Regions from separate parts of the Mesorhizobium sp. WSM2561 genome, predicted to be linked through region 2. Evidence: predicted binding sites of a transcription regulator. Region 2 holds the regulator's gene; each other region holds the start of a gene.
The links. The regulator LexA, encoded in region 2, represses DNA repair genes until DNA is damaged. The targets are predictions, from matches to a motif close to TGTTCNNNNTGTGTTCNG.

Region 1 (7,748 bases), on a different contig from region 2:
CGGTGAAAACGTTCTTGAACTGCACCATGCCGGCATTGGTGAACATCAGTGTCGGGTCGTTGCGCGGCACCAGCGGGCTCGACGCGACGACCTCGTGACCCTCCTTGCGGAAATAGTCGAGGAATGTCGACCGGATCTCGTTCACGCCACTCATGAATGACACTGCCTTTTAGCTTTAGAGAGAGCCGTCGGCGCGGCCGACGGCAAATGGACATGGCCTTTTAGCCGCCGCGTTGCACCCTGTCCAGAAACACGGAACTGGGCCAATTTGCGGGGCTTGCCGGTCATCTCGGCGCCACCGCTGAAACGCAAACCGCCGGCGCTAGGCCGGCGGTTCGAACGCAACAATACAGAACTCGATTACACAGGCTGGAGGTGATGCGCGGGAATCATGGCCAAACTCCGGCCATTGCCGAAGCCTACATGGCGCCAGCTTCGTCCTCGAAACCATCGTCTCCGCCTTCGGAACCACCATTCTCGAGGAACTTTTCCGCAATCAGCCCGGCATTCTGCCGCAGTGCCAATTCGATTTCGCGCGCCGTGTCGGGATTGTCGCGCAGGAACAGTTTTGCATTCTCGCGGCCCTGGCCGAGACGCTGCGAATTGTAGGAGAACCAGGCGCCCGACTTTTCGACCACGCCGGCCTTGACGCCGAGGTCGACCAGCTCGCCGGTCTTGGACACGCCCTCGCCATACATGATATCGAACTCGACCACCTTGAAGGGCGGCGCCAGCTTGTTCTTGACCACCTTGACGCGGGTCTGGTTGCCGACGACCTCGTCGCGGTCCTTGACCGAGCCGATGCGGCGAATGTCGAGGCGCACCGAAGCGTAGAATTTCAGCGCGTTGCCGCCGGTCGTGGTCTCGGGCGAACCGAACATGACGCCGATCTTCATGCGGATCTGGTTGATGAAGATGACCATGGTGTTGGAGCGCGAGATCGAGGCGGTCAGCTTGCGCAGCGCCTGACTCATCAGGCGGGCCTGCAGGCCGGGCAGCGAATCGCCCATCTCGCCTTCGATTTCGGCGCGCGGCGTCAGCGCCGCGACCGAATCGACCACCAGCACGTCAATGGCTCCGGAACGCACCAGCGTGTCGCAGATCTCCAGCGCCTGCTCGCCGGTATCGGGCTGCGAAATCAGCAGGTTTTCGAGATCGACGCCGAGCTTGCGGGCATAGACCGGATCGAGCGCGTGCTCAGCATCGACGAAGGCGCAGATGCCGCCCTTCTTCTGGGCTTCGGCCACAGTGTGCAGCGCCAGCGTCGTCTTGCCCGAGCTTTCCGGCCCGTAGATCTCAACGATGCGGCCGCGTGGGAGGCCGCCGACGCCAAGCGCGATGTCGAGGCCAAGCGACCCGGTCGGCACGGTTTCGATCTCGACGACCTGCTCGTTTGCGCCGAGCCGCATGATCGAGCCCTTGCCGAAGGCACGCTCGATTTGCGACAGCGCCGCATCCAGAGCCTTTGATTTGTCCACTGCTTTGTCCTCTACAAGCCGCAAAGAATTCTGAGCCATGATACATCACCCCTTGGTCGTCAATGAAGGCCGGACAATCCGTAATCCTTATTAATTTGTACCTTTTTTGTTCTCATCTGGCAAGGGGATACAAGCCATTGAAAAACAAAAAGGTATCCGGATTTGTTCTTTTTTTGTTTCGCGCTTTCACGCCAAGATGTATCCCGCGTCTCCCGCAGGATCGCGCCGGCATCTCCGAATCGCGCCTCCGGTTGCCGGGTTCCGCCGGACAACCTAGTCTCCACCCGGCAACAGCAAAGGTCTCCTCGCCGGCATGATGAAGTCGCCGACAATCCTGGCAGTAGGCGCCGCGTATATAGATCGGCGCGGCCAGGTGTCGGGCGCCTTTGTGCCGGCAGCGTCGAATCCCGGCACGATGCGCGAGGCTGTCGGCGGCGCCGTCTTCAATGCGCTGTGCTGCGCCGTGCGCCGCGGCGTCTCCGGTTCGCTGCTTTCGGTGCGCGGCGGTGATGTTCTGGCCGATACGGTCTCGCGCGCCATCGCTGCGGCCGGCATTGCCGATCTGTCCGTGGTGTTCCTCGATCGCACGACGCCGAGCAACACGACGATAATCGACGGCGACGGCGCGTTGATCGTCGGCCTTGCCGACATGGCGCTCTACGACCTGGCGCTTACCAAGCAGATCCGCCGTGCCAAGGTGCGCGAGGCAATCAGCACCGCCGATGCGGTTCTGTGCGACGCCAACCTGCCGCCGATGGCGCTGGAGCGGCTGGTGGCGCTTGCCGCCGGCAAGCCGGTGTTTGCACTTGCCGTTTCGCCCAGCAAGGCGGCGCGGCTCGCGCCGGTGCTTGAGTTTTTGGCGATGGCCTTCATGAACCGGCACGACGCCGGCGCGCTTACCGGCGCCGACGTCGATGCCGACGAGCGTGGCATTGTCGACGGCCTAAGACGCGCCGGCCTGAAAAGCGGCGTGGTCACCGCTGGCGACGGTCCGGTGCTGGGTTTCGACGCGGCCGGCGCCTTCTCGATCCTGCCGCCGAAAAAAGTCGCGGACGGCGCCGCCGATGCGGTGGCGGGCGCAACGGTCGCCGCCCTGCTGCGCGGCCTGACGCTGCGCGCGGCGCTGCGCGAAGGCGTCGCCGCCGCGATGCTCGCCGTCGAGAACGCCACCTTCACGAGCGCTATCTTTGCCGAGGCGCTGGCATTCGTGCCCGAGGCGCGCGACGTGGCATGAAATCCTGGATGTTGGCGCCGCCCCTCAACAACCTGAAGCGATTATCTTAAGCTGAGTGGCTAGCGGACACACCTACTTGCCGGCCCGCAGCCCAGCCTCATAGGCCCGGCGCGCCCAGACCGCCATCTCGTCCGGATCATCGAAAGCACTGTCGGGAATGCTCCAATACGGCATGGACACCAGCTTGCCGTGCCGTGAGCCGGTGTAGGTCCACTGCGTGCAGCCGGCTTCTGCGAAATCGGTCATGCTTTCGGCGTCGGCCTTCAGCATCAATTCGCCGCGAAGGACGATCGCCACGATAAGGCCATCAAAATAGATGCCCTTGCCGCCGAACATCTTGCGAATGCTGACCGGGCCGAGGCCTTCGAACAGTTCGGCGATGCGTTCATTGTCCATGCCGCGATCATGTCATCCGGATTTCCCCTTGTCATCGCCGCAACCGGCACCATCCTGACAAGTTGAAAGCCAATTTCGTCGGAGTTTTTCATGCCACTTCTGCTCAAAGGGTCCTGCCGGTGCAATGCCGTCCGCTTCGAGGTGGAAAGCCACACGCCGGTGCCGTTCATGCTGTGCTACTGCTCGATCTGCCGCAAGCAGCAGGGCGGCGGTGGCTTTGCCATCAATCTCGGCGCCGATTACGAGACGCTGAAAATCAAGGGCAAGCGCAATCTTGGCGTCTACCAGGCCGAGATCGAGGACGACGAGCATCCGCAATGCGAGATCTCGTCAGGCGAGCGGAATTTCTGCAGGAAATGCGGATCGGCACTGTGGCTCTATGACCGGACCTGGCCGGAACTGGTCCACCCCTTCGCCTCGGCGATCGACACAGACCTGCCGAAACCGCCTGAAAAGGTGCACCTCATGCTGAAATACAAGGCGAACTGGGTCGAACCCGTGATCGGCAAGGGCGACAAGGTCTTCGACGTCTATCCCGAGGAATCGATCGCAGACTGGCACAAACGGACGGGAATGTGGGCGGATTAGCATTTCTTCGCCCCGTTTACGGGGAGAGAAGCTAAGCTATGGGGCGGCGCAAGCATCACAGAGGAGAGGCCGGCTCTGCCCCTCATCCGGCCCTTCGGGCCACCTTCTCCCCGTAAACGGGGCGAAGGGAAGATCAGGCCGACGCGCGCGCCTCGGCCAAGGCCTTCAAATCGGCCGGCTTGAGCTCCACCGATTCGCCGCAGCCGCAGGCCGAGCTCTGGTTCGGGTTGCGGAAGGTGAAGCCGGTGCGCAGCGTCGTCTGCTCGAAATCCATCTCGGTGCCGAACAGGAAAAGCGCCGCCTCAGGCGCGACATAGACATGGGCGCCGTCGCGCTCGATATGATCGTCCTTGGTGTTGGGCTCGGTCACCAGGTCGACCGTATATTCCATGCCGGCGCAGCCGCCCTTCTTGATGCCAAGGCGAATGCCATGCGCATTCTCACGGGTCGCGACGATCTCGCGCACCCGGTCGGCAGCCTTTTCGGTCATCGTGATGACGGCGAAGCGTCCCATTCTTTTTCTCCGCGTTCACGCAGGTTCAAGGCCTGCGGAATGAGTCTTCACCTAAAATGGTGAAGTTTTCTGCCTGGCGCAAGTGCGCCTCAATACCAGCCCACCGCGACCTGCGCCTCTTCCGACATGCGGTCGGGCGACCAGGGCGGATCGAAGGTCATGTTGACCTCGACGCCGGAAACGCCTTCGACGGCGCCGACGGCATTCTCCACCCAGCCGGGCATTTCGCCGGCCACCGGGCAGCCCGGCGCGGTCAGGGTCATGTCGATCTTGACCGAGCGGTCGTCCTCGATGTCGATCTTGTAGATCAGGCCGAGCTCATAGATGTCGGCCGGGATTTCCGGGTCGTAAACCGTCTTCAGCGCCGAAACGATGTCGTCGGTCAGCCGTGCCAGTTCGTCGGCGGGAATTGCCGAGGCGGAAACCACCTCATTGGTTACCGTTTCCGACGTGGTCTCAGCGGTGTGGCCTGCATCATCCATGATCGTCATCCGAAGAACTTTCGCGCTTTTTCGAGCGCATCGGCCAAAGCGTCGACTTCGGCCCTGGTGTTATACATGCCGAACGATGCCCTGCATGTGGAGGTTACGCCAAAACGTTTCAACAGCGGCTGGGCGCAATGGGTGCCGGCACGGACGGCGACGCCTTGCCTGTCGATCACCATCGACACGTCGTGGGCATGAATGCCTTGCAGCTCGAAGGAGATGATGGCGCCCTTGTCAGGCGCATCGCCGAAGATGCGCAGCGAATTGATGGCGCGCAGCCGCTGATGGGCATAATCCCTGAGATCGGCCTCGTGGGCGGCGATGCGCTCGCGGCCGATCTTTTCCATATATTCGAGCGCCGCACCCAGCCCGATCGCCTGGACGATCGGCGGCGTGCCTGCCTCGAAACGGTGCGGCGGATCGTTGTAGGTGACGATGTCTTGCGTCACCTCCTCGATCATCTCGCCGCCGCCCATGAACGGGCGCATGCGCTCCAGCATGTCCTTCTTGCCGTAGAGCACGCCGATGCCAGAGGGCCCATAGACCTTGTGGCCGGTGAAGACGAAGAAATCGCAGTCGATATCCTGGACGTCGATCGGCATGTGCACGGCGCTCTGGCTGCCATCGACCAGCACCGGAATGCCGCGCGCATGCGCGATGCGGACGATCTCCTTGATCGGCGTCACCGTGCCCAGCGCATTCGACATGTGCGTGATGGCGACCAGTTTGGTGCGATCGCTCAGCCGCTTCTCGAACTCCTCGATATGGAAGACGCCGAGATCGTCGACCGGCACCCAGACCAGCTTCGCGCCCTGGCGCTCGCGGATGAAATGCCACGGCACGATGTTGGAATGGTGTTCCATGATCGACAGGACTATTTCATCGCCCTCGCCGATATTGGGCATGCCATAACCATAGGCAACGGTGTTGATCGCCGCGGTCGTGTTCGAGGTGAAGACGATGTTGTCGGTGCTTGGCGCGTTGAGAAATCTTTGCACTATCTTGCGCGCGTTCTCAAAGGCGTCGGTCGAGGCATTCGACAGGAAATGCAGCCCGCGATGGACGTTGGCATATTCCTGGGCGTAGGCGTGCTGGATGGCGTCGAGCACGGCCTGCGGCTTCTGCGCCGAGGCGCCGTTGTCGAGATAGACCAGCGGTTTGCCGTAGACTTCCCGCGACAGGATCGGAAAGTCGCGGCGGATCGCCTCGACGTCGTAGGGGATGTTTTCGACTTTCTGGTCCATCATAAGCTCTCTCGAGGCATCGCCTCATTCCGTCCAGCACCCCTCATCCGTCTTGGCGCTACGAGAAGGTGTCGCCGAAGGCGACGGATGAGGGGTGCTGGCCGAAGCCCAACCCTCACCCACTGTCACCCGTGCGCCGCGAACCAGCCGTCGAGCCTCGTTTCCAGCGCCTCGACGATCGCCTCGTCGTCCAGTTCCTCGATCACCTCGGCAACGAAGGCCTTGACCAGCAGGCCACGGGCGGCCTTCTCGTCGATGCCACGCGCCATCAGGTAGAACAGGTGGCTGTGGTCGATCTCGGTGACGGTCGCGCCGTGGCCGCAGACGACGTCGTCGGCGAAAATTTCGAGCTCAGGCTTGGTCGAGAATTCGCCGTCATCCGACAGGAGCAGCGTGTTGCAGGCCATCTTGGCGTTGGTCTTCTGCGCGTATTGGTGGACGTTGATGCGCCCCTGGAAGACGCCGCGCGCTCTTCCCGTCACCACGTTGCGGATCACTTCCGTCGAAGCCGTATGCGGCACCGCATGGTCGAGCACCATGGTCACGTCGGTATGAGTGTCACCGGCCAGCAGGTTGATGCCGCGCAGCGTGAAATCGGCACCTTCGCCGGTCGTTCTGACCACGATCTCCTGGCGCACCAGCTTGCCGCCGGCGTTCATCACGAACAGCGTCAGCTTCGCATCCTTGCCGAGATGCGCCTTGAACTGGGCAAGATGCGTCGCCGTATCCGGCTGCTCCTGCACGATCAGCCAGGTCACCTCGGCGCCCTCGTCAAGCAGAAGCTGGCTGACCGAACTGACGAGTGCGGCGCCCTCGCCCGCCTGGCGCTCGACGATCACGGCCTTGGCGCCGGCGCCGACGCGGACGCTGAGGCGGACATGCGTCTGGCCGCCGGCCTGCAGGTTCTGCAGTTCGATCGGCTTGTCCAACTCGGTGCCGTCGGCAATGTCGACAAAATAGCCGTCGGCAACGAAAGCGGTGTTCAGCGCGCCGATGGCATCGTCGACGCCATAGAGGTCGAGGCCCGGTGCGATGCTGCCGTCGGTCAGCTTCTCCGACAGGCGCTGCACGGCGATGCCCTCGATTTCAGGCATTTTCGCACTCGACACGCCGTTGAGCACCGGCAGGACAGCGGATCCTTCGACGACAGGCGCAATGGCTTTTGGGGCGGCTGCGGGATCGAAATCCGGAACCGAAGTCAACAGGCGGCGCAGGTCGGTGTAGTGCCAGGATTCGATGCGCCGCGTCGGCAGGCCGCTCTTGATCGCCTCGATGGCGTCGTCGCGCTTCAGCATCACCGTGCCGTCGCCGGGCAGCAACGACAGCCGGTCGCTGAAGGCGTCGATCAGCGCCGTTTCGGCCGGCGTTCGCTGGGGTGTCGTATGTATATTCATCGGTCTCGCCTTGTTTGGCTTGCCTTCTTGGCCTTCTGGCATCTCACGCAGCTTGGCCGATCACGCCGGCATAGCCGTTGGCCTCGAGGTCGAGCGCCAGCGACTTGTCGCCCGACTTGACCACCTGGCCTCTGTAGAGCACGTGCACACTATCCGGCACGATGTACTGAAGCAGGCGCTGGTAGTGGGTGATGATGACGATGGCGCGGTCCGGCGCGCGCAACGCATTGACGCCTTCCGAGACGATCTTCAGCGCATCGATGTCGAGGCCGGAATCGGTCTCGTCGAGCACGCAGAGTTTTGGCTCCAGAAGCTTCATCTGCAGGATCTCGGCGCGCTTCTTCTCGCCGCCGGAAAAGCCGACATTGAGCGGCCGTTTCAGCATCGCCATATCCATGTCGAGCAAGGCGGCGGC
Region 2 (7,748 bases):
CGTGGGTTTTGCCGCCAAATTCCATTTTTGTCGCAGCTTCGGACATTGCAAACTCCTTTTTGTTTTCTCATGTCGGCAAAGGCAAAATTTCTGCAACGCAACACGTCGAAAGTATCGGAGTTCGCGCGTTTGCGTCCGCAATTGGATTTGCGTGCCAAATTGGGCCAAGACCTAATGTTGCACTGCGAAACCCACCTTTCAATGCCAATCTTCTTGGGCCAGTTTTGCTAATCGATTTGATCCGCGACGCGCGCCAGGCTTTCCTCGCGGCCAAGCACGGCAAGCACGTCGAACACGCCGGGCGAGGTGCTTTTGCCGGTGAGCGCCGCGCGCAGAGGTTGGGCCACAGCGCCAAGCTTATGGCCGCCGGCGAGCGCATATTGGCGGATCGCCGCTTCGGCCGCTGCGGCCGTCCAATCCCCTGAAATCGCCTTCAGCGCCGCATGGGCGCCCCGCAGGATCTCGCGCGCCTCACCGCCGAGCAGCGCCGCCGCCTTCTCGTCGATCGGCAGCGGCCGCTCGGCAAACAGGAAGGCGGCACCGTCAACCAGCTCGACCAGTGTCTTGGCGCGCTCCTTCAAGCCGGGCAGGGCGGCCAGCAACTGCGCCTTGCGGGTGTCGTCGAGGCGCGCTGCGATCGCCGGGCCGCCTTCGAGATAGGGCAAGGTGTTGATGAAGATATCGAGCAATTCGGCGTCGTTCATGCGCCGCATATGCACGCCGTTCAGTGCCTCGAGCTTGGCGAAATCGAAGCGGGCGGCCCCCTTGTTGACATCGCCGATGTCGAACCACGCAATCATGTCGGTGATCGACATGACCTCGTCGTCGCCGTGGCTCCAGCCGAGCCGCGCCAGGTAGTTGAGCAGTGCCTCGGGCAGATAGCCCATGGCGCGATAGGCTTCGACGCCGAGGGCGCCGTGCCGCTTCGACAGCTTGGCGCCGTCGGCGCCATGGATCAGCGGGATATGCGCCATTGACGGCACCTCCCAGCCCAAGGCTCGATAGATCACCATTTGGCGGGCGGCATTGGTCAGATGGTCGTCGCCGCGGATGATGTGGGTGATGCCCATGTCGTGGTCGTCGACGACGACGGCATGCATATAGGTCGGGTTGCCGTCCGAGCGCAGGATGATGAAATCGTCGAGGTCCTTGTTGGGGAAGCGGACTTCGCCCTGCACGCGGTCATGCACCACCGTCTCGCCTTCGGCCGGCGCCTTGATGCGGATCGCGCCTCTGGCGCCAACCGGTGCCTCTGACGGGTCGCGGTCGCGCCAGCGGCCGTCATAGCGGGGAGGCAAGCCCTTGGCCCGCGCACTCTCGCGCATCGCCTCCAGCTCGGCCGGCGTCGCATAGCAGTGATAGGCTTTGCCGAGGCGCACCAGCTCCTCGGCGACCGCGCGGTGGCGCGGCGCGCGCTCGAACTGCGATACCGGCTCGCCGTCCCAGGTGAGGCCGAGCCAGGAGAGCCCATCGAGGATGGCAGCGGTTGCCGCATCGGTCGAACGCTCGCGATCGGTGTCCTCGATGCGCAGCAGCATCCTGCCGCCAGTGTGTTTCGCGTACAGCCAATTGAACAGCGCCGTGCGTGCCCCGCCAATATGCAGGAATCCGGTGGGCGAAGGGGCAAAACGGGTGACGACCTTGTCGGACATGAAACTCTCGGGGCAAGCGCAGGAAACGGATGTGGCTGCGCGGACTTTCGCGCGTTGCGCGTTCATGTAGCATAGGAGGTCAAGGGCGCAAGGGGCGAACCCTATGGCTGGACCAGGCCGCGGCGTGGACGAGAGCGAGGGCGCGAACGCAAGCGTCAGCGAACGATCGCTGTTCGCCGACGTTCCCCACGAGCCGCTACCCGTTTCGCTGCCGGCGTCGCCGCCGGGCATCCAGCCTCTTTGGCCGGACCGCTCCGCGCCGATACCGGCTCCAGCACCCGGCCCTGTCATTCGTTTTCGCCGACTGCTCAGCCATCTTTCACCATCCGGTGTCCGCAACAGCGTGGCCTCCGCAGCCGGCCTGGAACTCGACCGCGGCGTCGCCTTCCTGCTGGTGCCGGTTTTTCTGGCATGCGGGGTGATCGTCTATTTTTCGCTTGCCGTCGAACCGGACTTTGCCCAGCCGATTGCCGTCGTGGTCCTCACGGCATTGTGTGCGGCCGTCACGCGCTCACGCCGCAAAACGCACCTGTGCTTCATGGCAGCGTTGCTGTGCGCGTTTGGTGTGCTCGCCGCCAAGGTTGAAACTTGGCGCGCCGGAACGAAGATGCTCGGTTCGGAAATCCAGACCCGGCTGACCGGCCGTGTCGTCAGGCTCGACCAGATGGCGAACGGCCGGATCAGGCTGACCATCGACGTGATGTCGACCGCCCGGCCGACACTGCGTTATGCACCCGAACGTGTCAGGGTGTCGGCACGCAAGATTCCCGCTGAGATGACCGCAGGCTCGGTGGCAACCGGCTATGTGAGGCTTCTGCCTCCGACTGGCCCGGTCAGACCGGACAGCTTTGACTTTTCCTTTGACAGCTATTTCGCCGGTATCGGTGCCAGTGGCTTTTTCCTCGGCAGTCCAAAGATCGTCGTCTCCGAAGATGCACCGTTAACCGCACGCCTTTCTTCGTCGATCGAGAAGGCGCGCGAAACCATCGCCGACCATATCAGGGACAGCATCGGTGGTGCCGAGGGGGAGATTGCCGCTGCGCTGATCGTCGGCGTGCGTGCCGGCATCCCCGAAGAGATAAACGAATCGATGCGGCGCACCGGCATCTACCACATCATCTCCATTTCCGGCCTGCACATGGCGCTTGTCGCCGGCACCGTCATGGGATTGCTGCGCAGCGCCTTTGCGCTATTTCCCGACTTTTCGTCGCGCCGGCCGGTCAAGAAATATGCGGCTGCTGCCGCACTCGTCTCCATCGCTGCCTATCTGATTTTCTCCGGTATCGTGGTCGCGGCTGAACGCAGCTTCATCATGCTGGCGGTAATGCTTGTCGCCGTGCTGTTCGACCGGGCGGCACTCACCATGCGCAACCTGGCGATTTCGGCCATCGCCGTCATCGTCGTGTCGCCGCACGAGGTGGTCGGCGCAAGCTTCCAGATGTCCTTCGCTGCGACTGCGGCTCTCGTGGGCGCCTATGCCGGTTGGTCCGCCTTTCGTGCCGACAAGGCCAAGGCGCCGCGACAGCGACGGTCACCGGCCGCTTTCGTCACGCGCAAGCTCGTCGCTGGGGCAGGCACCATCGCAATGACCTCCATCATTGCCGGCAGCGCCACCGCGCTCTTCGCCATCTGGCACTTCCAGCGCGTCTCGCCGCTCAGCCTGTTCGCCAATCTGGCCGTCATGCCGATCGTCACGATCGTCATGTTCCTGGCCGTCCTCAGCGCCTTGGCAATGCCTTTCGGCCTCGACGGCCCTTTCCTCTACATGATGGGCAAGGGCCTGACGGCGATGATTGCAATTTCGGGATGGATCTCGGAGCGTTCGCCGGTCGATGCAGTCGGCCTGATTTCGTTGCAATCGGTTCTGCTGGTGACGGTCGCCTTGGTCATCGCCACGATGGCGACGACGTGGCTGCGGCTTGCGGCACTTCCCTTTGCGCTCGCCGGCCTGCTGACGATTTCCGAGACGCGCACCCCCGACGTGCTGATCTCGGAGGATGCGCATCTGGTGGCGCTGCCGATCGGCGGCGGCGAACTTGCCGTCAACCGGGTGCGTTCGAACGAATTCACCACCGACAACTGGAAACATGCGCTGGTTTCAACAACGATCGTCGAGCCGGAGACATTCGAAAAAGGAGATGTGCGGTTCGACATCGCCGATCCGGCCGACCTGCCGCCGGGAGCGCCTTTCACCTGCACTGCCGGCCTGTGCCTGGCCCGGCATCCGTCCGGCGCGCTCATCGCGCTCGCCGACAACCGTAAAACCGCGCGGCCGGCCTGTGCCTTTGCGGATTTGATCGTCATCGACGATGCCACAGCCTATTACAAACCCTGCCGCAACCCGCTGGTTCTCGTCGTCACCAAACGGCAGCTCGCTCGCATGGGCAGTGCCGCCGTCTTCTTCGATCCGCTATCGGCGACGACGCGCGCAGAAATCCGTTTTGCCGTCAGACAGCCATATAGGCCTTGGCATGAGCAGCGGCGGTTTTCGCGCGAGGCGAGGGGCCTGCCGCCGTACCTCAGGGCCGAGAAACCCAAGAAGCCTGCCGTTCAGTAACGCCGGATCAGTCCGACGAGCTTGCCCTGCACCTTGACCCGGTCCGGCCCGAAGATGCGCGTCTCGTAGGCCGGATTGGCGGCTTCCAGTGCGATCGAGGCACCTTTGCGGCGGAATCGTTTCAGCGTCGCTTCCTCCTCGTCGACCAGAGCGACAATGATCTCGCCAGGCTGGGCGGTGTCGGCGTTGCGGATGATGACCGTGTCGCCGTCGAAGATGCCGGCCTCGATCATCGAATCGCCCTTGACCTCCAGCGCGTAGTGCGTGCCGCCGGTGATCATGTCCGGTGGCACCGAGATCGAATGCGTCTGGTGCTGGATGGCGTCGATCGGCACACCGGCAGCGATGCGGCCCATCACCGGTATGGAGACGGTGGCAACGACGTCGTCGTCATTGCCGGCCGCACGCATGCGCGAAGGCGCCGGCTTGATCTGGCGTCCGAGGCCGCCCTGTCCAAGCCCGCCCTGGCCAAGGCTGCCTTGAATGACGCTCGGCGAGAATTTGCGCGCCGCATTGAGGCCCGGCGCGATCGAATCGGGCAGGCGCAGCACCTCCAGCGCGCGGGCGCGGTTGGGCAGGCGGCGAATGAAACCGCGTTCCTCCAGCGCCGTGATCAGCCGGTGGATCCCCGATTTGGAGGCGAGGTCGAGCGCTTCCTTCATCTCGTCGAACGAGGGCGGAATGCCGCTTTCCTTCAGCCGCTCGTGGATGAACATCAGCAGTTCATGTTGTTTGCGTGTCAGCATCGCGACCCCCAACAGAATCAGAAAAACAAACCCAGAACAAACACTATCTGTTCCAGTTGTGTTCCGCAACCATTTAAAGTTTAATGAATGTGTTGACGTTTTGTTCAGCGTAGCATCAGCACGCTGCAGGCGGCGCCCGCTGCGGTTGCGGGAGCGAATGGCTCGCGCACGACCAGTCCGTTGGCGTCGGCCAGCATTCTGAGCATCGAGGAATCCTGGATACTGAACGGCGTTGCCTCAAGCGTGCCGGCTTCTTCCTTCACCACCGCGCGTACATAGTCCTGCCGGAGATCGTTGGCCGGCATGGCGGCGCCGAGCCGCGCCTGACGCATGTCCTGGCGGAAGGCGCGGCCGCCGAGCCGCGCCAGCAGCGGCTTCAGAAAGAGCTGCGTGCAGACCAGGCTGGCCACCGGATTGCCGGGCAGGCCGATGCAGCGGATGGCGCCCAGCCGCCCGAACATCAGTGGCTTGCCGGGCCGCATGGCGATTTTCCAGAAATCGAGCGCCATGCCTTCGCCGGTTAGCACGTCATGGACGAGGTCGTGGTCGCCGACCGAGGCGCCGCCCAGCGTGACGATGACGTCCGCGCCTGCGTCGACCGCTTTTCTCACCAGCGCGGCGATCGCCTCCTTGCGGTCGGGGGCGATGCCGAGATCGAGTGCGCTGGCGCCGACCGAGCGGGCCGCGGCGGCGACGCCATAGGCATTGGAGGAGATGATCTGGTCGGGGCCGAGGTCGCTGCCCGGCGGCAGCAATTCGTCGCCGGTGGCGATGATGGCGACCAGCGGCCGTTTCACCACGCGGACCTGCTGGTGGTTGGCCGACGCCGCCAGCGACAATGCCGCCGGATCAAGCAGGCGGCCTTTCTCCAGCAGCGCGTCGCCCTGCGAGAAATCGAGCCCGAGGCGGCGGATGTTGCGGCCTTCAACCGTCGGCGCGGTCACTTCGACGATGCCGCCGCCGAGGTCGCGGACATTCTCCTGGATGACGATGGTGTCGGCGCCCGCGGGAAGCGGCGCGCCGGTGAAGACGCGCACGGCCTGCGCCGGGCCGACTGTTCCGGCAAAGCCTCGTCCGGCCGGCGCCATGCCGATCACCGAAAGTCTCGCGGGCACGGACGCGACATCGTCGGCCCGCACGGCATAGCCGTCCATGGCTGACGCGTTGAATGGCGGCTGGGTGCGGAGCGCGATGAGCGGCCCCGCCAGCACGCGGTCGGCGGCGTCCATCAGGGCGACGCTTTCAGCCTGCAAGGGCGCAGCATCCGCAAGCAGGCGCTCGAGCGCCTCGGCGACCGCAAGCAGCGCCATTATCGGCCTGCCCCCTGGGCGTCCGCCTTGTAGTCGCCGGATTTGCCGCCGGTCTTTTCCACCAGCCTGATGCCGGAGATCGCCATGCCGCGATCGACCGCCTTGGCCATATCATAGATGGTCAGGCAGGCGACCGAGACGGCGGTCAGCGCTTCCATCTCGACGCCGGTCTTGCCGGTGACGCGGGCCAGCGCCGTGACCTTCAGGCCGGGCAGCTTCGCGTCCGGTTCGATGTCTACCGATATCTTGGTCAACAGCAGCGGATGGCAGAGCGGGATCAGCTCATGCGTCCTCTTGGCCGCCATGATGCCGGCGATGCGCGCCGTGCCCAGCACGTCGCCTTTCCTGGCATCGCCGTCGAGAATCATTTTCAGCGTTTCGGGCCGCATCGAGACAAGACCTTCGGCGATTGCCGTGCGGGTCGTCTCCGCCTTGTCGCCGACATCGACCATATTGGCTTCGCCTTCCGCGCCAAGATGGGTGAGGGCGGCGGACATCGTCAGGTCACCCTGGAGCGACGTGCGTCCGTTTGGACGCCCAAAGCACGCTCTAGGGCTTTGTATCTATGCATCATGCTCTCCGAACATCGATTCCGATTTTCGGGCAGATGCATTGGCGGGCGCCTTGCCCGTCAAAAGCAGATGCGTCGCAGTGGCCACGTCATGTTGCCGCATCAGGCTCTCGCCGACGAGGAAAGTGCCAATGTCGCTCCGTTCCAGCCTGCGGCAGTCCTGGTGCGAGAAAATACCGCTCTCGCTGACCAGCAGCCGGTCGGCCGGCACCATCGCCGCGAGCCGCTCCGACGTCTCGATGCTGGTTTCGAATGTCCGGAGATTGCGGTTGTTGATGCCGATCAGCCGCGACGACAGTTTCAGCGCGCGTTCCGTCTCGGCCTCGTCATGCACCTCGACCAGCGCGTCCATGCCGAGCTCGAAAGCCGTCGTTTCGAGTTCCCTGGCCACGGCGTCATCGACGCTCGCCATGATGATCAGGATGGCGTCCGCGCCCCACGCACGGGCCTCGAACACCTGATAGGGCTCGAACAGAAAATCCTTGCGCAAAGCCGGCAATGTCACGGCGCTGCGCGCATCGGTGAGGAATTCAGGCGCCCCCTGGAAAGACGGCGCATCGGTCAGCACCGACAGGCAGGCAGCCCCACCTTTGGCATAGGCCTGGGCCAGCGCCGGCGGATCGAAATCGGCGCGGATCAGGCCCTTGGACGGGCTCGCCTTCTTGATCTCGGCGATCAGCGCGAAACTGCCGGATTTGCGTTTGGCTTCAAGGGCCGAGAGAAAGCCGCGCGGTGCATCGGTAGCCCTCGCCCGTGCCTTGATTTCGGCAAGCGGCACCCGCGCCTTCGCCGCCGCGATCTCGTCGCGCTTGTAGGCTTCGATCTTGCGCAGGATATCAGACACGGCGCTATCCGTTTGAAATCTCGACCAGCCGGTCAAGCACCTTTAGCGCCCGGCCGCTGTCGATGGCT
Region 3 (7,748 bases), on a different contig from region 2:
ACGAGTTCGCCGTACTGGCGTCGCTGCTTTTGTTCGCGCTGTCGATGATCCTGACCTGGCGGATGACAAACGTTGCCATCGGCAGGGGCGCGGCTGTCGGCAGCGCTGTCTTCGCCGGAATGTTCGTGGCGTCGCTGGTCGTTCTGTTCGCGCTGCAGGCCCTGCTCGGCATCGGTGCGCCGAGCGGAACCGGGACTTGAATAGCTTCGCATCATCGGATTCACACGCCGCGTCACCATCGCCTTCATTGTAGAGTCCGAGCGCGTGGTGATTGTGCGCGTGTTCTACGGCTGGGCCGATTGGCAGGACGACCTAGCCTAGTGACGCTGACTGATCGGCACATCTAGCCGCGTCATCGGGACGCCTTCGGATAATCTACCCCAACGAGAAAAAGCCCATCGGGCGGCGCCACCTGGCCACAGGCTGCACGGTCGCGCGCGTCGAGCGCCGCCTTCAGATCGGCAATTGTCCAGCCGCCTTCGCCGACGCGCTTCAGCGAGCCGACCATCGAGCGCACCTGATTGTGCAGGAACGAGCGCGCCGAGGCTCGCACTTCGATCATGTCACCCAGCCGACTGACATCCAGCCGGTCGAGCGTCCGGACCGGGTTGTCGGCCTGGCACTGGGTCGAGCGGAACGTGGTGAAATCATGCCGCCCCAGCAGCACCTTTGCCGCTTCGTGCATGGCCTCGGCGTCGAGCCGCTTCGGCACCCACCAGATCTTGCCCTTGTCGAGCGCCGCCGGCGCGCGCCGGTTGACGATGCGGTAGAGATAGTGGCGGCCGATCGCCGAGAAACGCGCATCGAAGCTATCCGGCACCACAGCCGCCTTGAGGATGGCGATGCGCGCCTTGGCCGTTTGCAGGTGGGCGTTGACGGCATCGCGAACCTTGTCATCAGGCCACGCCCTGACGAGATCGACATGCGCCACCTGACCGGTCGCGTGGACGCCGGCATCGGTGCGGCCGGCGCCGCGCAGCGAGACCTGTTCGCCGCAGAATTTCTCGATCGCCTGTTCGATCGCCTGCTGCACCGAAGGCTGGTCTGCCTGGCGCTGCCAGCCGGCATAGAGGCTGCCGTCATATTCGATGTCGAGGCGAAAACGCGGCATTCCTAAGAAGGATGAGGTTAGGCGGCGAGCGCGGTGCCGAAAGCCGAAGCGTAGACCAGCTTGCCGGTCTCAGGCGCTTCGCCCCAGACCAGCGCCTGCATCGCTTCGCCCTGGAACTCGCTTTCGAATTTTTCGGCGCGCGCGTGACTGTAGCCGAAGCGGCCATAATATGCGGGATCGCCAAGCACCACCGCCAGCACCTCGCCGGCATCCTTCAGGCGGATATGCGCCTCGCGGACCAGCGCACCGCCGATGCCGGTGCCATGGAATGACGGCTCGACCGCCAGAGGCGCCAGCGCCACTGCCGGAAAGCTCTTGCCGCCGTTCTGCACGTAAAGCCGCGAAAACAGAATATGGCCGACCACCTGTCCATCTTCTTCCGCCACCAGTTCGACGACGGCATCGCCGCCGCTGACCAGCGCGTCGACCAGTCCGGCCTCCGCCTGCTGGCCGAATGCGTGTTCCTCGACCAGGCGGATCGCCTCGCGGTCCCGCGGCGTCGCCGCGCGTATCGACATCATGCTCATGAGAATTTCATTCCTTTTTCGAGCTTGGCCCCGCGCAGAAATTCCTGCGCGGCAATGGGCCTTCCGCCCGCACGTTGAACTTCGACCAACCTGATCGCGCCTGATCCGCAGGCGACCGTCAGCCGGTCGTCGAGAATTCCTCCCGGCTCGCCCGCGCCTTGCGAAAGCGTCGAGCGAAGCAGTTTCAGCCGCTCCAGGCGGCCGCCAATTTCGATCTCGCACCATGCGCCGGGAAAGGGCGACAGGCCGCGAATATGATCGTGGACTTCGCCAGCAGGCCGCGTCCAGTCCACGCGCGTCTCCGCTTTATCGATCTTTTTGGCATAGGTCACCCCCTCCGTCGCCTGTGCGGTAAAAGTCAGGGCATCCCGTTCCAGACGAGCCAGCGCTTCCGCCATCAGCGCGGCGCCAATGTGCATCAACCGATCATGCAGTTCGCCGGCCGTCATATCGGGGCCGATGGCGCATTTTTCGGCCATCGCCACCGGGCCGGTGTCCAGGCCCTCTTCCATCCGCATCACCATCATGCCTGTCTCGGTATCGCCGGCCATGATGGCGCGCTGGATAGGGGCGGCGCCGCGCCAGCGTGGCAACAGCGACGCGTGACCATTGAGGCAGCCGAGCCGCGGCGCCTCGAGAATGGGTTTGGGCAACAGCAATCCATAGGCGGCGACGACGGCGACATCGGCCCGCAAGGCGCGGAACGCCTGCTGCTCGGTCTCGTTCTTCAGCGACACCGGCGTCCGCACCTCGAGGCCCAGCCGCTCGGCCTCGCGCTGCACCGGCGACGGCGTCAGTTCCAGCCCCCGGCGACCGGCGGCGCGCGGCGGCTGAGTGTAGACGGCTCCAATCTCATGTCCGGCATCCGCGATCGCCCGCAGCGTCGGCACCGAGAATTCGGGCGTACCCATGAAGATGACGCGCAAGGGCATTTTGTTCCGGGTCCGGTCTTCGTCTGGCCGTTAAGTCGGCTCAGTCGAAGTCGCGAACTTTGCGGGTCGGCGACCGAAGTCGCGTTTCCTTTCTGCTTCGATTTCGTTCATGATCTTGGCGAATTCATCGCCAATTGCGTTTTCAGCAGCGAAAGTGGCGCGAATAGCGTCCCATGCCGAAAGACCCGGCTCCAGCCTGGCTTGCCTTTCGGCGACCATGCCTTCGGGCAGAAGAGCTATCGCCTTGCCCGACAGGCTCTGGCCGCTCTTACGCGCCGCCTGCTCGATTTCCCGCTTCAAGGGTTCGGGAATATTTCTGATCAGCATGTCGCTCATAGGCGTCTCCATTTCCTGATCTGGAACAGGGTAGAGGGGCGCTGTCCCGCCAACATCTTCGAAAGGTTCAGCATCAAACTGCGCGAGTATCGCCCTATCCCACTAACTTACCCGGCGCCTTGCTGCCTGATGGTTTGTCCCTGGCGAGCTTCTTGAACTTCTTCACCACCATGTCGCGCTTCAGCTTCGAGATGTGGTCGATGAACAGAACGCCGTTGAGATGGTCGATTTCGTGCTGCAGGCAAGTCGCCATCAGCCCTTCGGCCTCGATCTCCTGCAGCTTGCCGTCGCGATCGAGATATTTCACCTGCACGGCGGCAGGGCGCTCGACCTCGGCATAGTAATCCGGGATCGACAGGCACCCCTCCTCGTAGACCGAGCGCTGATCGGCGCTCTCAAGAATCTCGGGATTGATGAAGACATGCGGCGCCGGCGGCTCGTCTTCCTTGGCGAGGTCGATCACCAGCATGCGCAGCGGTTCGCCGATCTGGATCGCCGCCAGACCAATGCCCGGCGCATCATACATCGTGTCCAGCATATCGTCGGCCAGTTTGCGCAAGGCGCCGTCGACGCGCTCGACCGGTTTCGAAACCTGGCGCAGGACGGGATCGGGAAGGATGATGAGCGGCTTGATCGACATGGCGTCTCACCTAAGACCTCGCACGAAAAGCGTCAACCGGGGCATTTGCAGCGGCGTTCACGTTTTGATCTGTGTCGTCAGGCCGAATCATCTATGCTGTCCGATATGAACGACCTGACCACCATCCTGTCCGAACCGATCGCCCGGCTCGGCGCCACCACGATCACGCTCGGCCACGTGCTGGCATTCGGCGCGGTCCTGTTCCTGGGCCTGTTCGTGGCGCTCGTCGTCGCGCTCTGGCGCTCGGCCAAGGCGCGTGCGGTGGCTGCCGCGGAAGCCGCCGACCACGCCCGCGACGCCGAGGCGCGGATGGCCGGCATCCTGGCAAGCCAGGCCGAGATGCAGGGCCGCATGGGCGCCATCGCCGAAGTGTTCGGGGCGCGGCAGGCCGAACTCACGCAGTCGATCGGCCAGCGTCTCGACGCGATGACCGGCCGTCTCGGCCAGACCATGACCGAGCAGACGAAATCGACGCATGAAAGCCTCGCCAAACTGCAGGAGCGGCTGGCGGTCATCGATACAGCGCAAGGCAACATCCAGTCGCTCGCCAGCCAGGTCGTGCAACTTCAGGCAATCCTCTCCAACAAACAGACGCGCGGCGCCTTCGGCCAGTCGCGCATGGAGGCGATCGTCGCCGACGGCCTGCCGCACGGCGCCTATGAATTCCAGGCGACCCTGTCGAACGGCAGCCGGCCCGACTGCCTGGTGAAGATGCCGAACGGCGCGCCTGCACTCGCCATCGACGCCAAGTTTCCGCTGGAAGCCTGGAATGCCATCCGTGCCGCCGAAGGCGTCGATTTGCAGAAGGTCGCCGCACAAGCGTTTCGGCGTGATATCGAGGTGCATGTCCGCGATATTTCCGACAAATACCTGATCCAGGGCGAGACGCAGGACACCGCCTTCATGTTCGTGCCGTCGGAATCGGTATTCGCCGAGATCCACGAGAATTTCGAGGGGATTGTCCACAAGGCGCACCGCGCTCGCATCGTCATCGTCTCGCCGTCGCTGCTGATGCTGTCGATTCAGGTCATCCAGGCGATTCTCAAGGACGCCCGCATGCGCGAGCAGGCGCATTTGATCCAGGGCGAAGTCATCCGGCTGATGGAGGATGTCTCGCGCCTTGACGAGCGGGTGCGCAAGCTGCAGAGCCATTTCGGCCAGTCGGCCAAGGATATCGACGATATTCTCGTCTCGACGTCGAAGGTGACCAAGCGCGGCCAGAAGATCGAGGCGCTGGAGTTCGGCGCGCAGCCGGCGGAAGGCGACGCCGGATCGGCGGCCAACGCGAAGACCGAAGCGGGTGCGCGCGTCGCCGACTCCAAGACCGGCCAATTGAGGCTAAGGGTGGTCGAAGGCGACGACTGAGAGGCTACTGCTCCTCGACGATCATTGTGCCTTCGAACTCCGGCAGCCAATGCAGCGCCGAGCGGTGCCAGATCTGCTTTCTCGGGATCAGTTGTTCGCGCTGCCGCGCCGTGCCGACCCTGATGCCATAGACTTTCGGCCCGTCGCCAACCGACGTGGCATAGAGGTGCGTACCGCACTCGCCGCAAAAGGCCTGGGCGCGCCTGGCGCCGCTCGCTGCGGTCTTGATGTAGATCTTCGGCGTGCCCTTGGTGATCCGGTAGCGCTCCTCCGGCGCCGGCACGGTCACCCGAAACGCTGTTCCGGTCAGCTGCTGACAATCGATGCAGTGACAAATACTGGTGTTGTCCGGATCGACCTCCGCCTCGTAGGTAATGGCGCCGCAATGGCACCCGCCGTCGATTTTCATCTTCGTTCCTCCCTTCAGCCGCGCCTCGACGTGTTGGAGCTTAACGGCGCAGCCGCCGAAGCTCCACACAGGCATTCACAACGCGGCAAACCATCCGCTGGTTCAAGGCTGCTGCGTCGACGCCTGTTCGATGACTTCCTCCGTCCAGACCTTGAAACCGGCCAGCGTGCCCGGCCCGAAAATATGGGTCAGCGGCACATCGGCTGCGTCGCGGCCGGAGGCGATCAGGATGCGGCCGATGCGCGGCGCATTGTTGCGCGGATCGAAGGCATGCCAGCGACCGCCGAGGTAGACCTCCATCCAGGCGGCGAAGTCCATGTCCGACCAAGGCTTCGGCAGGCCGATGTCGCTGATGTAGCCGGTGCAATAGCGCGTCGGGATGTTCAAGGCGCGGCAGAAGGCGACGGCGAGATGGGCAAAGTCGCGGCAAACGCCGCTTTGCTCTCGATAGGCCTCTGTCGCCGTGCGCGTCGGCCGCGCGTTGCCGTAGTTGAAGATGATGTGGTTGTGGACGAAATCGCAGACCGCCTGCACGCGTGGAATACCGAGCGGTGAGTGGCCGAACAGCCGCCACGCCTCGCTCGCCAGCACGTCGCTCTCGCAATAGCGGCTCGGCAGCAGGAACAGCAATGTCTCCGACGGCAGGTCGCGCACCTCGTGCTGCCACGCCACCAGATCGCCGATCTCGAAGGTTCCGGGATCGCGGATCACGGCGTCCGTGCCGAAGGTGAAGCGACCGGGCGGGGCGACAAGACGATTGCACCAATTGCCGAAACTGTCGCGGTAGCTCTCGATCGGCACCGGTGGGTTCGAAGTCAGGAAATCCGGCCGCTCGAGATCGGACGCGCGGGAATAGTGGACGTTGAGCATCGCGATCAGCGGCGTTTCCTGCGGAAAGTCGAAGCTCATCTCGCAGCCGATATGAATTCGCATTGTCGTCCTGACCGTCCTGCCGGATCACCACCCGGCGAAGGCACGGGCCGTTGCTGCAGTGCAAAAAGATCATCGCACGGACCAGCGTGGTTTACGAGCGAATTAGAAACGGTTGACAGCCGACGGCTGGCGCCGGCGCCAGATTATGCCTCTTGCGGTCGGGCGCTTCTCTTGGTTCATTTCGCTTGCCACAATTGGAGGAAACGAATCATGGCTAAAGGTGCGATGAAGGCGGGCAAAGAAGCCCGCAAGCCGAAGAAGGACGCGAAGAAACCTGCCGCTGCCCCGACCCTGAAAGCGCCGCCCGTCAAGGCGACCAAACTCAAGGACAAGTAAGCCTCGGCGTTTCGGCGCAGTCATGACCGACGGCATTTCAGGACCATCGACATTCAGCGACTGGTCCTGAAGTGTTGTCGGCGCTGCTGTTGATTGGGCATTTCTAAATCAATGCGGCGAAGACGACTTCGCGCTTTCCGAAAAGACCGGGACGACCCGCAATCCAATGGAGCGTTCCGATGTCGTGGATTCTTCTCTTCTTCGCTGGCCTGTTCGAGATCGGCTGGGCTATTGGCCTCAAATACACTGATGGCTTTTCGAAGCCGCTTCCGACCATCCTGACGGTTGCCTCGATGGTCGTCAGTCTCGCCTTGCTCGGACTGGCGCTGAAGACCCTGCCGGTCGGCACGGCTTACGCGGTGTGGACCGGCATCGGCACCGTCGGCACGGCGCTGCTTGGCATCTGGCTGCTCGGTGAGCCTGCGACCGCGATCAGGCTGGCCTGCATCGCACTCATCGTCTGCGGCATCATAGGATTGAAACTCGCGACCTAGGTTTGCAGCAAGGCCGCAGCACAAACGCCTTCAGGGCCGCTGCAAGGCGGCCCTGAATTTGATTGGTGAAATCGCGCTGTAGGAGCGCTAGCGAGCGGAAAAGCCCGGAGGCGTCCTGCCGGTGCGCTGCTTGCGCGCCGCATAGCGCGCGTCGCGCTTGGCTTTGCGCTCAGCCTCGTCGGCAAGCAAACGAGCGATGCGCTCGTTCTCTTCGGCTTCCCGGATCTTCGCTTCCGCCTGCGCCGCTTCTTCAGCAGCGATACGCGCCGCTTCGGCAGCAGCTTCGCGCTCGGCCTTTTCGGCCGCTTCGCGCGCCAGCTTCTCCTGCTTCAGCCTGGCCTTTTCGGCCTCGCGTATCGCACGGGCTTCGAGGATCGCCTTGCGTTCGGCCTGTCGTGCCAGCACCGCTGGATCGTCCGCTGCCGGCTTTGCCTTGAAGCGCTCGAGAAGCGCCTTCTTTGCCTCGTTTGCGGCATTGCGCCGCTCGAAAACGTCTTTTTCCCTATAGATAGCCAAGTCCACTTCCCTGGAGTCAATTTGCGAGGCTTACATACGCGTGAAAACCCAGAGTTCAAGCGCCAAAACGGTATGCCAGCCATGAAATTCTGAGCTGTTGCAGCCGGGAGACGCCTTTTCGGCTGAATTCGGCTGAAACGGACATGCAC

Region 1: a site for LexA is predicted at 1,642-1,659, ahead of recA (recombinase RecA). Genes of this name have one in related genera too.
Region 3: a site for LexA is predicted at 3,601-3,618, ahead of M727_RS0107390 (DNA recombination protein RmuC). Genes of this name have one in related genera too.

Annotation. Positions count from the first base shown of each region.
Region 1 is NZ_AZUX01000023.1:23,050-30,797, reverse strand. It holds gene alaS (alanine--tRNA ligase) at 1-154, opposite strand, end outside; gene recA (recombinase RecA) at 420-1,517, opposite strand; gene M727_RS0120010 (PfkB family carbohydrate kinase) at 1,792-2,712, shown strand; gene M727_RS0120005 (TfoX/Sxy family protein) at 2,785-3,108, opposite strand; gene M727_RS0120000 (GFA family protein) at 3,199-3,696, shown strand; gene sufA (Fe-S cluster assembly scaffold SufA) at 3,830-4,210, opposite strand; gene M727_RS0119990 (SUF system Fe-S cluster assembly protein) at 4,300-4,692, opposite strand; gene M727_RS0119985 (cysteine desulfurase) at 4,698-5,939, opposite strand; gene sufD (Fe-S cluster assembly protein SufD) at 6,065-7,333, opposite strand; gene sufC (Fe-S cluster assembly ATPase SufC) at 7,377-7,748, opposite strand, start outside.
Region 2 is NZ_AZUX01000003.1:198,477-206,224, reverse strand. It holds gene gltA (citrate synthase) at 1-46, opposite strand, end outside; gene gltX (glutamate--tRNA ligase) at 228-1,652, opposite strand; gene M727_RS0105880 (ComEC/Rec2 family competence protein) at 1,756-4,209, shown strand; gene lexA (transcriptional repressor LexA) at 4,203-4,955, opposite strand; gene glp (gephyrin-like molybdotransferase Glp) at 5,060-6,265, opposite strand; gene moaC (cyclic pyranopterin monophosphate synthase MoaC) at 6,265-6,762, opposite strand; gene trpC (indole-3-glycerol phosphate synthase TrpC) at 6,829-7,680, opposite strand; gene trpD (anthranilate phosphoribosyltransferase) at 7,685-7,748, opposite strand, start outside.
Region 3 is NZ_AZUX01000004.1:174,742-182,489, forward strand. It holds gene M727_RS0107360 (hypothetical protein) at 1-200, shown strand, start outside; gene truA (tRNA pseudouridine(38-40) synthase TruA) at 353-1,111, opposite strand; gene M727_RS0107370 (N-acetyltransferase) at 1,129-1,638, opposite strand; gene fmt (methionyl-tRNA formyltransferase) at 1,635-2,570, opposite strand; gene M727_RS0107380 (hypothetical protein) at 2,601-2,906, opposite strand; gene def (peptide deformylase) at 3,001-3,546, opposite strand; gene M727_RS0107390 (DNA recombination protein RmuC) at 3,652-4,911, shown strand; gene M727_RS0107395 (GFA family protein) at 4,916-5,320, opposite strand; gene M727_RS0107400 (transglutaminase family protein) at 5,423-6,253, opposite strand; gene M727_RS43755 (hypothetical protein) at 6,464-6,589, shown strand; gene sugE (quaternary ammonium compound efflux SMR transporter SugE) at 6,769-7,083, shown strand; gene M727_RS0107415 (DUF6481 family protein) at 7,171-7,599, opposite strand.